4 regions of the Shewanella sp. A32 genome follow, and region 3 is predicted to be linked to each of the others. Evidence: predicted binding sites of a transcription regulator. Region 3 holds the regulator's gene; each other region holds the start of a gene.

Region 1 (4,203 bases), on a different contig from region 3:
CCGCAGCAGATAGAAGATAATCTGGAACAGATGATGCTGGATGCACAAAGTATGGCGGTTCCTGTATTACTGATTTCCGTGCCGCAAAAAAGCGTATTGTTGCAGTCAGCACCGCTATACAAGGCGTTAGCAAAACGGCATGATAGCCTGTTAATGGATGATGCATTGAGTGAGTTGCTGTCATCGCCATCGCTCAAATCAGACGCGGTACATCTTAATGCCGCCGGATATCATCGCCTGGCGACTGAGATCTATAACAAGCTTAAACATGCTGGTGCTTTCTGAACTGTCGCGTCATGTCTAAAATCGTTCGATTACGCTTGACCCTCAGGTGGCATTTGTGGGTAAATCCTTTGTAAAAAAAATGGGCGCAAGTCCTAATAAGAACAGGTTAATTAATATATGACAGATCTTGAGCAGCAAGTTTTCTCAGAGGTCCGTGCAATTATCGCCAATGAGGAACAGGTTATCGGTCGGCGAGCAACCTTGGTTCCGCTGAAGAAAGCCATTATTGCTGACGGTGATATCCGCAATGTCATTGATATCGTATCTACTGATCCCGCTCTGGCCGCCCACCTGCTGTGGCGCAGTAATTGCGCGCTAGCACCTTCACTGCACCCCAATCGTAGCCTGAAAGATGCTCTGGTCCGGTTAGGACAAGTCAATATCTATCGGTATGCTTTCACCTTTTATCTGAAAGAGCGGTTGGACGAGCTGCCACAACCTTATCGGAAGTTGGTACAGGGATACTGGCGGTTGACCGAATCTATTGCCACAGAAGCTGTAGATAGTCTGCACCAGATGCAGGGGGTCAGTATTGATGCCGATGAAGTTCAGACGTTGGCGCTGTTCAGTGTGTTTGGGCAGATCATTGCGTTAACCGCATTTGCCTATCTTAATGTCGAGCAGGAACAGTGTTTCCCGCTGAGTATCATCAAAAGTTTGATCGACACTCAGCAAAAATCGCTGACATTGGGCGCATTTGAGGCGTTGGGGCTGGATGATGAGCTGCAACATGAATTCATGATTGCGCATAATCTGCGGCAGACCCGTGATGCTAACTCTCCAGGATTGGTGTTGCGACGCATTTTAGCTCAGCGAGGCTTGCTGTTAAATCCACTGTAACCCGTTGATGTTAATATCAATGGGTGTCCTGTTGGGCGACAGCTTCTGTAGCGACCAGCGTCAACCAATGCTCAATCATGTTACTATTGGCAGCATTACGTCGATATGCGCCGAATAGTGGCCGTTTGAGGCCATCCTTTCCCAGTTTTAACGCTTTCAGACTCAGGCCGTGAGCTTCGCGCATTGACCAGTTGGGCAGGGCGGCGACGCCTTCGTTACAGGCCAACCGTTGTAATAACACGTTAGTGAGGTCACTGGTTTTTTGAGGGCCGGGTGCCACGCCGGCGGGTTCCAGAAAATAACGAAACAAGTCTAGTCGTTCGAGGGGCACCGGATAGCTGATGATCGGCTGCTTGGCTAACTGCTGAGGCAAAACATAATCAAATTTTGCTAACGGGTGCTCCTTGCTAACGACCAAGTCAACTTCAAATTCAAAGAGATGTTGGTAAGCAATGGTATGGCTGGCAACTGGATCCGAGGTCAGGACTAAGTCCAAATCATCATTTTCCAGCGCACTTAGCGAATCAAACAGGTAACGGCTGGAGAGATCGAGTCTGGCTTCCGGATATTTGTGTTTGAACGCTTCCATGGCCGGCATTAACCAACGGAAACAGGAGTGACATTCAATACCGACACGCAGAGGTCCTTGTATCAGGTTGCTGCCTTGTTTCAGCAAGTTTTCGGTTTCCTGTACTTTTGGCAAGATTTCCTCAGCCAGCAATAACAGCCGTGTGCCTTCTTCAGTAAATGCCAGCGGTTTGCTCTTGCGAATAAACACCGATGAGTTGATCCGCGTTTCCAATTCTTTAATTTGGTGTGACAGTGCCGACTGGGTGACAAATCGCTTTTTGGCCGCCGCCGCTAAACTACCGCATTCTTTCAGGGCTAATAATGTCCACAAGTGCCTGAGTTCTATCATGCTCATCCCGGATGAATCCTGCTCATGTTGGTGTTGAAGCCATTTCGTTTGATTGGGCAGAGACTATCACAATAAACTTCCAGACGTCTAGACGCCTATATTGAATTGCTGAACGAGGCGTCATTTATCCAGCCAACGGAGTGAGGTGTGAGCATGACATTACATAATCTGGGGTTTCCCCGTATCGGCCGTCGCCGCGAATTGAAATTTGCCCTGGAACAGTACTGGCGTGGCGAATTGAGCCAATCACAGCTGTTGGCGCAGGCCGCTGAGCTGCGACGTACGCACTGGCAGTGGCAGTCCGAGGCAGGTCTTGATTTATTGCCCGTAGGTGATTTCGCTTACTACGATCAGGTACTGACATTGAGTGCAACGTTAGGTGTGATCCCGCCGCGTCACCGTCAGGGTGAGGTCGATCTGGACACGTTGTTCCGGGTGGCAAGAGGGCGGGCGCCAACGGGGACTGCGGCAGCCGCGGCAGAAATGACCAAGTATTTCAACACCAATTACCACTATCTGGTGCCGGAACTAACGGCAGAACAGCAGTTTAGTCTCTGTTGGTCACAGTGGTTCGATGAAGTGAAAGAAGCGCAGGCTCAGGGGTATCAGGTCAAACCGGTATTGCTCGGGCCGATAACATTTCTGCATCTTGCCAAAACTGTGGGGGAGCCGTTTGATAAGCTGCAACTGCTGCCCCGGTTGCTGCTGGCTTATCAGCAGTTGTTGACTCAGTTTGCCGAGCTGGGTGTCAGTTGGGTGCAATTGGATGAACCTGCGCTGGCACTGGAGTTATCACCTCTATGGCAACAGGCATATGCGCAAGCGTATGCGGTGTTGCAAACGGCGCCGGTAAAACTGTTGCTGGCCAGTTACTATGGTAGCATTGCCCATCATCAGCAGTTAATTTCGGCATTACCCGTGGCGGGATTGCATCTGGATCTGGTGAGTGCTCCGGAGCAGCTAGCACCATTTGCCGCGGCTTTGCGCAGCGAGCAGATACTGTCTGCCGGCGTCATCAATGGTCGCAATGTCTGGGCCGCCGATCTGGATCTGTTAGCGCAAACACTGGCACCATACGCGCAGCAATTGGGTGAGCGCTTGTGGCTGGCGCCATCCTGTTCGTTGCTGCACACGCCGGTAGATCTGGAGGTAGAAACTGAGCTGACAGCTGCGTTGAAAGCCCGCTTAGCCTTTGCCCGGCAGAAATTGACCGAACTGCGGGAATTACAACTGCTATTGCAGCAGCCAGACAGCGAAGTGGCCGCTGTCATTACTCAGCGCTGTCGCGCGCGGCGGACAAGGCAGGCGGCTGATGCCGATACCGCCGTTGCCGCAAGGTTAGCAGCGTTGGGTGCACAGGATTTCAATCGTCACCGTGATTTTAGTCAGCGCCAGCCACTGCAACAGGCACGATTACGTTTGCCTTTATTGCCCACAACTACGATTGGTTCTTTCCCGCAAACGGCGGCAATTCGTCAGCTGCGCAATCGCTGGCGCTCCGGCGAGCTTCCTGCTGCAGACTATACCCGGTTGTTGCAACAGATCACCAAAGACACGATTGAGCGCCAACTGAAATTGGGACTGGATGTGCTGGTTCATGGTGAAGCTGAACGCAATGACATGGTGGAATATTTTGGTGAACAGCTTCAGGGCATTGGTTTTACACGTTACGGTTGGGTACAAAGTTATGGTTCCCGCTGTGTCAAACCACCACTGATTTATGGCGATGTGAGTCGACCTGCACCGATGACACTGGCGTGGGCTGAATACGCCCAGAGTCTTACGGATAAGCCCGTTAAAGGGATGCTGACCGGCCCGGTTACGCTGCTACATTGGTCGTTTGTCCGGGAGGATTTACCTCGGGAAACTATCGCCTATCAGCTGGGGCTCGCCATTCGTGATGAAGTCGCTGATCTGCAGCAAGCCGGGATCAGTATTATCCAGATTGATGAGCCTGCATTTCGCGAAGGGTTGCCACTTAAACAAAGTGATTGGACGGAATACCTGCGTTGGGCCGTCGCAGCATTCCGGCTCAGTGCCTCAGTGGCGCGTGATGACACGCAGATCCACACTCACATGTGCTACAGCGAATTCAACGATACCATTGCAGCGATTGCGGCGCTGGACGCTGATGTCATCACTATCGAAACCTCACGTTC
Region 2 (4,203 bases), on a different contig from region 3:
GCACTTATTTGATGCATGATTAAAAAATATCGTCATGGGGTGGAGATCGATATCCGAATATCGACGGATTTGCTAGCCTTAAAGCATCATCAATTGTGGTGGGTGAACACGATGGGAACTCAGGAATTACATACTCAGGCGTCATTACTCTCGCTCAGCAAAACACTGCGATTATCGTCATTTGATATGGCCCGTTGGCTGGTATCGTTATTGGCGTTACAGCAACAAAAGTACCGAGTGATTGAGGCGGGTATTCAGGGAAAAGAAGGCCGACGTTTTTTGGTGCAGGCGTTGGATAGTATCTTTGATTGTGGTCGCACAAATAATTATCACAGTCAGCTGGCATTAGTGGCTGATGAGGCGTTAGTCAAAGATGCTGAAGCGGTTTCGGTGACACCATTACCCCCACAGCAACTGGCATTTATGTGCATGGAAAGCGCCCATTTCGACCATTGTTATTGATTTTTAACGATAAAAAAACCGCCAGTAGGCGGCTTTTTTATCGGCTAATTTAATTACAAGCCCGCGTCATCACGCAGGGCTTCAGCCTTATTGGTTTGCTCCCACGGGAACTCACTGCGGCCAAAGTGGCCGTATGCTGCGGTTGCCTGATAGATTGGGCGAGCCAGATCCAGCATTTCGGTCAGACCGTATGGCCGCAGGTCAAAGTGACGGCGTACTAGCGCAATCAGCTGTTCTTCTGGCAATCTGCCAGTACCAAAGGTTTCCACACTGATAGAAGTCGGTTCTGCTACCCCAATGGCATAGGAAACCTGAATTTCACAGCGAGCCGCCAGTCCGGCAGCCACGATGTTCTTAGCAACATAACGGGCCGCGTATGCCGCACTGCGGTCCACCTTTGATGGATCTTTACCAGAGAATGCACCACCACCATGACGCGCCATACCACCGTAGGTATCGACGATAATCTTACGACCTGTCAGACCGCAGTCGCCCATCGGCCCACCAATCACAAAACGACCGGTTGGGTTGATAAAGAATTTGGTGTCTTTGGTCAGCCATTGCTGTGGCAATACGGGCTTGATGATGGTTTCCATCACGCCTTCTTGCAATTCTTTCAGGCTGATTTCGTCGCTGTGCTGAGTTGATAGCACCACGGCATCAATACCGACAATCTGATCATTGTCGTATACGAAGGTCACCTGAGATTTGGCATCAGGGCGTAACCATGGCAATAGGCCTTGTTTACGCACTTGTGACTGGCGTTTGACCAGCGCATGTGCATAAGTGATTGGGGCTGGCATCAGTACGTCAGTTTCGTTGCTGGCATAACCGAACATCAATCCCTGGTCTCCCGCACCCTGTTCTTTCGGGTCTTTACGGTCAACACCTTGGTTGATATCAGGTGATTGTTTACCGATAGCGCTTAATACCGCACAGGAGTTAGCATCAAATCCCATTTCGGAACTGGTATAGCCGATTTCACGCACAGTGTTACGGGTCAGTTCTTCAATGTCCACCCAAGCAGAAGTGGTAATCTCACCACCTACCATCACCATGCCAGTTTTGACATAGGTTTCACAGGCGACGCGGGCCTTAGGGTCCTGGGTGAGAATGGCGTCGAGCACCGCATCAGAAATCTGATCGGCGATTTTATCAGGATGTCCTTCTGACACAGATTCAGAAGTAAACAGGTGTCTTGCCATAGTCTGGAAAATCTCGCGATTAATATAGAAAAACCGTTAGCTGCTGCTACATCCGTATAGAAGCATCTACATCTAGACGTCTATTTTAATTTAATTTAGTTTTTATAAAACCCCTTTTGCTGATATTTGTGCGATACCCCCCATACCGGTACTGTGATGTACGGGAGATTATTTATATATATCAGTGAATTAATCGGAATTGTCATGCCTTGGAAAAGCGCATCTGTCTAGCTAGCTTTACAGCCGCATGCAAGCCCGGCCAGTGCTTCAAGGGAGCTGGCTACTCAGTAAAAGGTGATGTTGGGTTTTTCTTGACATATTTCCTAGGCAAAACGCGGGAAATATATTTGCTTCAACCGGCCCTCTGCGGGAAAATAACCGCCAAATTTTAGCCCTACAATTCTCAAGTCTCACTACGCAGGAGTAAGCATGTCTTCCCGTAAAGAACTCGCTAACGCTATTCGTGCTTTAAGTATGGATGCAGTGCAAAAAGCTAAATCCGGTCACCCAGGTGCTCCTATGGGCATGGCTGACATCGCAGAAGTACTCTGGCGCGGGCATCTGCGGCACAATCCACTTGATCCGAAATGGGCTAATCGCGACCGTTTTGTGTTGTCCAATGGCCACGGTTCGATGTTGCTTTATTCCTTGTTACATCTGAGCGGTTATGATCTCAGTATTGACGATCTGAAACAGTTCCGTCAGTTGCATTCTCGCACGCCTGGTCATCCTGAATACGGCTATGCTCCTGGTGTCGAAACCACCACCGGGCCGCTGGGACAGGGTATTACCAATGCGGTTGGGATGGCGATTGCCGAAAAAGTGTTGGCGGCGCAGTTCAACCGTGAAGGCCATGAGATTGTTGACCATCACACTTATGTGTTCATGGGCGACGGTTGCATGATGGAAGGTATCTCCCATGAAGCCTGCTCGCTGGCGGGGACTCTGGGGGTGGGCAAGCTGATTGCCTTCTGGGATGACAACGGTATTTCAATTGACGGTCACGTTGATGGCTGGTTTAGCGACGACACTCCGAAACGTTTTGAAGCCTATGGCTGGCAAGTCATTGCTGCGGTTGATGGCCATGATGCTGAAGCGATTAACTCGGCCATTGAGCAAGCCAAAGCGGATCCACGACCATCACTGATCTGCTGTAAAACTATTATCGGTTATGGATCACCTAACAAATCCGGTTCCCATGACTGTCATGGCTCACCACTGGGTGATGCTGAAGTGGCCGCTGCTCGAGAATTTTTGGGATGGCCTTATGCGCCGTTTGAAATTCCTGCGGAAATTTATGCCGCTTGGGATGCAAAGGCTGCCGGTAGTGCCGCAGAATCGGATTGGGAAACTCAGTTTGCTGCCTACGCCGCGGCATACCCTGAGCTGGCGGCTGAACTGAAACGCCGTGTCAGTGGCGAACTGCCAGCCGACTTTGCAACCGGCGCTCAGGCTTATATCGAACAGTTACAAGCCAACCCGGCCAATATCGCGTCACGCAAGGCATCGCAAAACGCATTGGAAGCCTTCGGTAAATTACTGCCAGAATTTCTCGGTGGTAGTGCTGACTTAGCGCCTTCTAACCTGACGATGTATTCCGCTTCCAAGTCCATCAGCCGCGAAGACGCTACTGGTAACTATCTGCACTACGGGGTGCGTGAGTTCGGTATGTCAGCGATGATGAATGGTATTGCGTTGCATGGTGGCTTTGTGCCTTATGGCGCAACTTTCCTGATGTTTATGGAATATGCCCGTAACGCACTGCGTATGGCAGCATTGATGAAACAGCGGGTAATCTTTGTGTATACCCATGACTCCATTGGTCTGGGGGAAGACGGTCCAACCCATCAGCCGGTTGAGCAAACTGCCACCCTGCGTCTGATGCCTAACATGAGTACCTGGCGTCCATGTGACCAAGTGGAATCTGCGATCGCCTGGAAATATGCTATTGAACGTCAGGATGGTCCAACATCACTGATTTTCTCACGGCAAAACCTGACGCAGATGCCTCGCAACGCTGCGCAGCTGGCCGATGTCACTAAAGGTGGTTATGTGCTGGTGGATTGTGCTGGTACGCCTGAGCTGATCTTCATCGCCACCGGTTCTGAAGTAGAATTAGCCGTGAAAGCACAAGCGTCACTGACTGCTGCCGGACGTAAAGTGCGCGTAGTATCTATGCCTGCCACTGATGTGTTTGATAAACAGGATGCGGCGTATAAAGAAGCTGTATTACCGGCCGCTGTGACCAAGCGCGTTGCCGTTGAAGCCGGGATCGCCGATTACTGGTACAAGTATGTCGGTCTTAACGGCAAGGTTATCGGCATGACCACCTTCGGTGAGTCGGCTCCAGCGGGTCAATTGTTTGAAGAGTTCGGCTTTACCGTCGATAACGTGATTGCTGCTGCCGAATCTTTGCTGGCATGAACTGTTGCTGAATGGAACGCCTGACAGGGCGTTCCTTCACTCGCCATTCGTAACGGCCTGTCTTATGATAGGCCGTTGTTTTATCGCCCTGAATTAGAGGGAACAGAATTAC
Region 3 (4,203 bases):
TGTTCTGGACTTTGGTGGTCGCGGTGGGTTTCGGTATCCCACTGTTATCGCAGTTGTTGCCCGCCGCGCAACGTCATGGTAAAGGCGTGATGGTGATTGGCGCACTCTGTAGTTTGACCGGGGTCTTGGCATTACGTCATTTCATCCTCTATGCTGGCCAAAGTTATCTCGGCTAGAAAATATTACGTTAAGTAATCAAAGCCCTCGCTAACTTGAGGGCTTTTTTATGCGCTTTTGTCTGAAGAATGGTGCGTTAACGGCTATCTTTAACAAGAAAATAAAATCATGGGGAGTGGGATAGAAGATGAAATTCAAAACGCTGGCATTGCTGGTTGGTGCGGCTTTAAGTTGTAGCTCAGTCTGGGCAGGGCAAGATGTATTTGAAGCCAGAACTGATGCGATGGGTGGTGCTGGTGTCGCTGCCGGTGACCGGATGGTTGCCGGATTTATTAATCCGGCATTGTTGGGCCTGGCCGATCGTCAGAGCGCAGATGTGAGTCTGTTACTTCCAGCCATCGGGGCGGATGGGGCAGATAAAGACAAAATGGTGGATGAATTTGACGACTTACAGGATAACTATGACGGCTTGGATAACGCCATTAATCAGCGGGATGTCGAGGGCATCATCCATTATCGAGACCTGTTGCTAGGAAACTTGGAGTCGTTACAAGGTGACAGTGCTTATGCCAGTGTCGGTTTGGGATTTGCTGTCGTGCTGCCGAGCAGCAGTAAAGTGTCCATGGCTATCGTTGCCAAAACCTATCTGGATGGATTCGCGTTGGCAGAGATCAGTGATGCTGATCTGGCGCTCCTCAGTGCCATCGATCCTCTGACTCCTCCTTCGCTGGATGATCTGTCATCCCAAGGCCGTGTGATCGCCGGTGCAGTATCTGATCTGGGCGTTGCCTTAAGCCATAGCTTTACCGTCGGCAATATGCCGGTCAGTATTGGTGTTACGCCTAAGTTGCAGCGTTTAGATACCTTTAATTACGCAGTATCTGCCAACAATTTCGACGTCAATGATTTTAACAGTGACGATTATCGTAATGACGATACGGGGTTTAACGTCGACGTGGGTGTTGCCATGCAACCGACGGCCGGTCTGACATTGGCGCTGAGTGGGCGGAATTTAGTGAAGCAAGATCTGCAAACCATGGCGTCAGAAGGGCAGCAGCTTACCTATCAGATTAAGCCCGCAGTCACCGCAGGTATTGCCTATGAGTGGCGTGCAATGACATTAACGTCGGATATTGATCTGACCGACAACAAGAAATTTGCGGAGTTGGACGGGCCTAAATATTGGCGTGTAGGCGGCGAAATCAAGGCTACCGATTGGCTGGCACTGCGATTAGGTTATCGTCAGGATCTCAATGATGTGACTACCGATATCTATTCGGTGGGAACGGGGATTGCGATTGGCAATTTCTTCCGATTGGATTTGACCGGGATGTTCGGCAGCGATAACGCGGTGGGCGGTGCGCTGCAGACCTCCTATCATTTCTGAGTTTGGTAGCGACAGACTAGATTAATGCCCATAGGGATTTTAGCGCCAGCAGCAAGGCACTGGCGCTACATAAGGTCAGGGTCAGCGTGCGGGTGCGACGTTTGTCCACCCGTCCCATAAGGGTGCCGGAGGCGAGAAAGCCTAAAAATACTGCGGGTAGTAATAATGCCGATAGTAGTAGATGTCGTACTGTGATGAGGCCCGATACTGCCAGAATAGCCAAGGTAATACAGGTACTTGCCATAAAAAAGGCTGACAGTGCCGCCCGAAATTTTCCGGCGTCTCGGCCCGTCAGCAATAACGCCATCGGTGGGCCGCCAATGCCAGCTACGGTGCCAAAAATACCTGAAAACAGCCCGGCGATGAACAAGCTGCGGCGGTTGACGGCGACGGTAAGCTTTTTCAGGCTCATCCACACTGCCAGTCCTACAATGGCCGCAATGATTAAACCGAGAATCGCACGTGGTGCCAGCAGTAAAGTAACGCCCAGTAAGCTGCCCGGAATTCTGCCGGCTAAGGCGTATTGCAGCCCGCCGAGTTCCAGATTGCCGCGTTCTCGTAATAAGGTAAGCAGCGCGATAGAAAAACTGAGGATGATCACCGGTACCGGCACCAACTCTGGATCAACGATATATAACAGCGGGGTAGAGACCACTGCCAGTCCGAAGCCCAGCAGACTTTGGGTGATGGCACCCAGAAAAATGATCAGTGATGCCAGAATCAGGGTGATCGGATCGACTAACGACCACATGACGGAAGTACTGTGCCGGGCGTTGCCCGGCTGTATAGAGAAGGGTTAAAACAGCAGCGATGGAAACAGTGCATTTACTCCATTTCTTCCCATTCGATACCCATATCTTCCATCATCTGTTTCGCTTCGGCCGGGATACTGTCCGGGCGATCCTTGGACAGATCTTCATCATTTGGTAATGGCTGGCCGGTATAAGCATGCAGAAATGCTTCGCACAGCAATTCGCTGTTGGTGGCATGACGTAGGTTGTTCACCTGACGCCGGGTGCGTTCATCCGTCAGTACTTTGAGCACTTTTAGCGGAATAGACACAGTGATTTTTTTTACTTGTTCGTTTTTCTTCCCGTGCTCAGCGTAAGGGCTGATATATTCGCCGTTCCATTCAGTCATGTTGCACCTGCTATGTCACTAATTCGCTGCCGATTTTAAACTCTTACATCCGACAGTCAAATGTCGGGCCATAATACTGTATCACAAAAATGGAATTCTATACATTTGGACGTCTAAACGTCTCGATGCCTATTGACGCCAACAAGCGACTTGGTAGAATTTAGCCGTCCAGACATCTTTATGGTGTTTCTTGAAAAGAATTTAAGGAGTCGAAAATGACAGAGCGGAAAATGGCCACCATCGCCGTCCGTCAGGGAATTGAAACCGATAATCAGCATGGTGCAGTGGTTCCGCCCATCTATCTTTCGACCAATTATGCCTTTGATGGGCATAAAACTCCGCGGCAGTTTGACTACAGTCGCTCTGGTAACCCAACTCGCAGTATTCTCGGAAATGCGATTGGTGAACTGGAACAAGGGTGTCCAGCAGTTATTACCGCTAGTGGTATGGCGGCGGTTACGCTGGTGACCAGTCTATTGAGCCCCGATGATCTGCTGGTTGTACCCCATGATTGTTATGGCGGTTGTTATCGGTTATTTACCCATTTAGCTAAAAAAGGCCAGTTTAAGCTGGCGATTATCGACCAGACCGATGCGGCGGCATTACAACAAGCCCTGGCGCGTAAGCCAAAGATGGTATGGATTGAAACGCCTTCCAACCCCTTGCTGCGGGTAATCGATATCGCCAGTGTTGCCGCGGCCTGTAATGCCGTGGGAGCACTGTTGGTGGCGGATAACACCTTCCTGTCTCCCGCATTACAGCAACCGTTATTGCTGGGCGCCGATATCGTAGTGCATTCCACCACCAAATATATCAACGGTCACAGTGACGTTGTCGGTGGTGCGGTGATTGCAAAAGATGCGGCGCTGGCAGAACAGCTACACTGGTGGTCTAACACCTTGGGGCTGACCGGCGGTGCATTCGACAGTTATCTGACATTACGCGGCCTGCGCACACTGGCACTGCGTATTCAGCAGCACCAAAATAATGCCGCTAAAATTGTGGATCTGCTGCAAAGTAGCGCGCAAGTACAGAAGGTGTATTACCCTGGGCTGAAAACGCATCCGGGTCATGAAATTGCGGCGAAACAGCAACTTGGCTTTGGTGCTATGGTCAGTTTCGAACTGAAAGGCAGTGATGCCGAAGTGGAAGCTTTTCTTGGCGCTTTGCGCTATTTCTCTGTTGCAGAAAGTTTGGGGGGCGTGGAAAGTCTGGTAGCGGTTCCTGCTACTATGACACATCGGGCAATGGAACCGGCAGCCCGTGCTGAAGCCGGCATCAAAGATACACTTATTCGTTTATCCGTGGGGATCGAAGATCCACAGGATCTGCTGGACGATATCGCTGCTGGTTTGGCAGCGGTCGCCGCTTGTTGAGTTGGGGAGCATTGATTGATGGCGCGTAGTCACTTACATAAGTTTGGGGGTAGCAGTCTCGCGGATCCGGATTGTTATCGGCGTGTGGCGCATATTTTACTGACTCATGGTCGTCCCGATGACCTGATCGTGGTATCCGCAGCTGGCAAAACCACTAATTTTCTCTACAAACTATTATCGCTG
Region 4 (4,203 bases), on a different contig from region 3:
AGCAGCAATAACAACATACTCAACCAACAGACTTGCAATCGCTTATCCACCGGCGATGGCAAGCGCTCACTTATGGGCATAAGCATTACCCATTTGGCGCTGAGCGACGCCGTTACTACCCGCCATTATCGGCGAATAACCATAAAAATAATGAATGAGTGGTTTCGCTGTCTGTGGATGACGAGTAATCTCGCAACAGACACCAAACACTTCACTGAGACGCTGTTCCGTCAATACATTCTCAACCGCGCCGACAGCAACGACTTCGCCTTGATTCAGCAACAACAGTTCATCACACATTGCTGATGCTAAGTTAAGATCGTGAATCGACGCGATGACGGTCACACCCAGGCTTTTAACCAACTCAAGGATCTGGATCTGATATCGGATATCCAGATGATTGGTTGGCTCATCCAACAATAGTAATTTTGGCTTTTGAACAATGGCCCGGGCGATCAGCGCACGCTGCTTTTCACCACCAGACAGATGCTGCAATGCGGCATCGGCCTTATCGCCTAATCCCACCTGCACCAAAGCGGCAGCAATGGCGCTATTATCCTCTGCTGAATCCCGCTCGAAAAGCCTTTTATAAGGGGTCAGACCGGTGGAGACTAACTGCCACACACTCACATCCGCTTGTGGTGGTATCTCCTGCAACACAACCGCAACTTCGCGGGCAAACATTTTCAGTGGCCGGCTAAAAATATCGGTGCCATACAAGCAAATATTACCGGCATCCGGGTGGATATACCGATACAGACATCTCAATAAACTGGACTTACCGGCACCATTCGGACCAATCAATCCCAGCATTTTGCCTGGCATCAAGTTAAAACTGACACCAGAGAGTATCTGTTTGTCTGCTACCGACCAGGAAACATCAACTGCCGTCAGGGCCGGCACCATGGGCCGCCTCCACCAAAAATATCATTACATGTGCAGTAGGCTAACAGTTTAAGACTGTCTGCTGCCAGCAATCAGTGCTGGCAGCAGCACATTTGGGCATTTTTTACAGCTGCCAATGCAGTTTTGGCTGGCATTCCCATTCGCCATCCACTTCATGAGCGTCTACTTCTATCTTCAGCACGGAACCATAAGGCAGTTCCAGACCGTTGAATACACCATTAAGCGGTAATTCGCCTGGATTCAGCATTTCGCTGATCAATGTGCGCATCACACCACCGTGAGTGATCAAAAGTGCGGTGTGCTGCTCACCATGCAGCAATTCCTGGATTAACGATTCCCAACCGCGGGTTACCCGGCGATACAGTTCTCGCACGGTTTCACCCGCTGGGGGCGTATGGTTTAACGGATCAGCCTGATAGGCGGCAGTGGCCTTCGGATAATCTGCCTGCAGCGACGCATAGGACTTACCGTCCCATTCACCGAAATTCAGCTCCTGCAACCAGTCGGCTGTTTGCAGCGGACTGTCAAAAAATTCCGGCATCTCGCTGGCCAGTCCATCGGCGAACTGGCTACAACGTTGCAGTGGAGAACTCAGCAACAACAATTTACCTTCAGGCAGATGCTCACACAGCTCTCGCCAAGCGTTCCACATTTCTGCCTCACCTTGCTCGCTCAAAGGCGACTCGGTACGGCCTCTTAGAATATCGCCATCGGCGCAGCTGCCGTGACGCATCAGATATACTGTCAATTTTCTGTAGCAGGACATGATGGTTCCTTCGATTTAACTACCCGGGCTAAGGGGCAACAATTTCACCTTGCCGCAGAACGCCGGAATCCTTATTATGGACGTCTATACGTATAAACATCCAAAACAACCCTGTAGTTATTCCGCAGCCATACTATGATGCAAGTTTACTATCATAATCACAGTAATGTGATCTGGATCATAACTCAAATTTAAAAGTTTGTATTTGTTAATTTTTATTTTAGGAACAAGTAATTAAGGCTTCCAATGATTAGCAATTCTGCCATCGCTGCAACACAGCAAATCCACAATGCGCTAACCCAGCGTATTTTGATTATCGACGGTGCAATGGGCACCATGATCCAGAGCTTCAAACTGGAAGAAGCAGATTATCGTGGTGAACGTTTCCGCGACTGGCATTGCGACGTCAAAGGTAACAATGATCTGCTGGTATTAACTCAGCCGCAGATTATTAAGTCTATCCACCGCCAATATCTGGAAGCCGGTGCAGACATCATCGAAACCAACAGTTTCAATGCCACCACCATCGCCATGGCTGATTACGATATGCAGGCGCTGGTGAGCGAAATTAACCAACAAGCGGCCCAACTGGCACGCGAAGCCGCCGACGAAGTCGCTGCGGCTACTGGGATTCCGCGTTATGTCGCCGGGGTTCTAGGTCCCACAAACCGTACTTGTTCCATTAGTCCCGACGTCAACGACCCAGGCTTTCGCAATATTCACTTTGATGCGTTAGTGGCGGCATATGTGCAAGCCACTGAAGCGCTTATCAAAGGCGGCGCGGACATGCTGATGGTCGAAACCATTTTCGATACCCTCAATGCCAAAGCGGCGCTGTTCGCGATTGATGAAGTGTTTGACAAACTTGGTATTCGCTTGCCAGTAATGATTTCCGGCACCATTACCGATGCCTCAGGTCGTACGCTGACAGGCCAGACAACCGAAGCTTTCTACAACTCACTGCGCCACATCAAGCCGTTGTCATTTGGCCTTAACTGCGCGCTTGGACCGAAAGAATTACGCCCTTACGTGGAAGAGCTGGCGCGCATCAGTGAAACCTTTGTTTCCGCACACCCTAATGCCGGTTTACCGAATGAATTTGGCGGTTATGATGAAACGCCGGCGCAGATGGCCGAGGTGATTGGTCAGTGGGCCAAGGAAGGACTGGTTAACTTAGTTGGTGGCTGCTGTGGGACGACTCCGGCTCACATCAAAGCCATCCGTGAGGCCGTCAGTCCATATCAACCGCGACAACTGCCGGAGCTGCCAGTGGCCTGCCGCCTGGCCGGACTGGAACCGCTGACCATTGACGCCAACAGTTTGTTCGTTAACGTCGGCGAGCGCACCAATGTCACCGGTTCAGCCAAATTTCTGCGGCTGATCAAAGAGGGGCAGTTTGAAACTGCACTCGATGTGGCTCGTGAACAGGTAGAAAGCGGTGCACAGATCATCGACGTTAACATGGACGAAGGCATGTTAGACGGCGTGGAGATGATGCAGAAGTTTCTCAACCTCATCGCCTCCGAACCCGACATCAGCAAAGTGCCGGTGATGATCGATTCCTCCAAATGGGAAGTGATTGAAGCCGGATTAAAGTGCATTCAGGGTAAAGGTATCGTCAACTCAATTTCGCTGAAAGAGGGCGAAGCAACCTTCATTGCACATGCGCAGCTGGTAAAACGTTATGGTGCAGCCGCGATCATCATGGCATTCGATGAACAAGGCCAAGCCGATACCCACGCGCGTAAAATCAATATCTGTACTCGCGCCTACCGCATTTTGGTCGATCAGGTTGGCTTCCCACCGGAAGATATCATCTTCGACCCGAATATCTTTGCCATTGCGACCGGTATTGAAGAACACGATAACTACGCCGTGGACTTCATCAACGCGGTGAAAGATATCAAGGCCACCTTGCCACACGCGATGGTGTCTGGCGGGGTGTCTAACGTTTCGTTCTCCTTCCGTGGCAATAACCCGGTACGTGAAGCGATTCATGCAGTTTTTCTGTATCACGCCATCAAGGCGGGCATGGATATGGGCATTGTCAACGCCGGTCAGCTGGCGATTTACGACGATATTGATCCGATGCTGAAGCAACGCGTCGAAGCGGTGGTGCTGAATTTGCCGTGTCCGGTTGTCGGCTCCAGTAACACCGAACAGCTGCTGGATATTGCCGAAAAATACCGTGGCGGACAAAGCGGTGCCAATAAGCAGGAAGATCAGGCTTGGCGGCACTGGCCAGTAAACAAACGACTGGAACATGCGCTGGTCAAAGGGATTACTGAATTTATCGATGAAGACACCGAAGAAGCACGTCTAGCCGCGACTCGCCCGCTCGACGTTATCGAAGGTCCGTTGATGGATGGCATGAATGTGGTCGGCGACTTATTCGGTGCTGGCAAGATGTTCCTGCCACAAGTGGTGAAATCAGCGCGAGTGATGAAAAAAGCGGTCGCCTACCTTAATCCGTTTATTGAAGCGGAAAAGGTGCAAGGCTCCAGCAACGGTAAGGTATTGATGGTTACCGT

Evidence for each region. Region 3 encodes MetJ, which represses methionine synthesis genes. Its sites were predicted from a motif close to TAGACGTCTAGACGTCTA; they were not measured.
Region 1: a site for MetJ is predicted at 2,125-2,142, ahead of metE (5-methyltetrahydropteroyltriglutamate--homocysteine S-methyltransferase). Genes of this name have one in related genera too.
Region 2: a site for MetJ is predicted at 1,733-1,750, ahead of metK (methionine adenosyltransferase). Genes of this name have one in related genera too.
Region 4: a site for MetJ is predicted at 1,750-1,767, ahead of metH (methionine synthase). Genes of this name have one in related genera too.

What each region holds. Positions count from the first base shown of each region.
Region 1 is NZ_JARFTS010000006.1:166,350-170,552, forward strand. Features, by position in the region: gene PY479_RS07170 (GDSL-type esterase/lipase family protein) at 1-285, shown strand, start outside; gene PY479_RS07175 (HDOD domain-containing protein) at 403-1,125, shown strand; gene PY479_RS07180 (LysR family transcriptional regulator) at 1,142-2,044, opposite strand; gene metE (5-methyltetrahydropteroyltriglutamate--homocysteine S-methyltransferase) at 2,198-4,203, shown strand, end outside.
Region 2 is NZ_JARFTS010000002.1:162,728-166,930, forward strand. Features, by position in the region: gene PY479_RS02685 (hypothetical protein) at 16-462, shown strand; gene metK (methionine adenosyltransferase) at 516-1,667, opposite strand; gene tkt (transketolase) at 2,097-4,091, shown strand.
Region 3 is NZ_JARFTS010000007.1:113,653-117,855, reverse strand. Features, by position in the region: gene nrfD (NrfD/PsrC family molybdoenzyme membrane anchor subunit) at 1-176, shown strand, start outside; gene PY479_RS07755 (conjugal transfer protein TraF) at 305-1,504, shown strand; gene PY479_RS07750 (sulfite exporter TauE/SafE family protein) at 1,521-2,255, opposite strand; gene metJ (met regulon transcriptional regulator MetJ) at 2,330-2,644, opposite strand; gene metB (cystathionine gamma-synthase) at 2,860-4,020, shown strand; gene PY479_RS07735 (bifunctional aspartate kinase/homoserine dehydrogenase II) at 4,039-4,203, shown strand, end outside.
Region 4 is NZ_JARFTS010000002.1:68,604-72,806, reverse strand. Features, by position in the region: gene PY479_RS02265 (iron ABC transporter permease) at 1-80, opposite strand, end outside; gene PY479_RS02260 (ABC transporter ATP-binding protein) at 67-906, opposite strand; gene PY479_RS02255 (histidine phosphatase family protein) at 1,010-1,672, opposite strand; gene metH (methionine synthase) at 1,919-4,203, shown strand, end outside.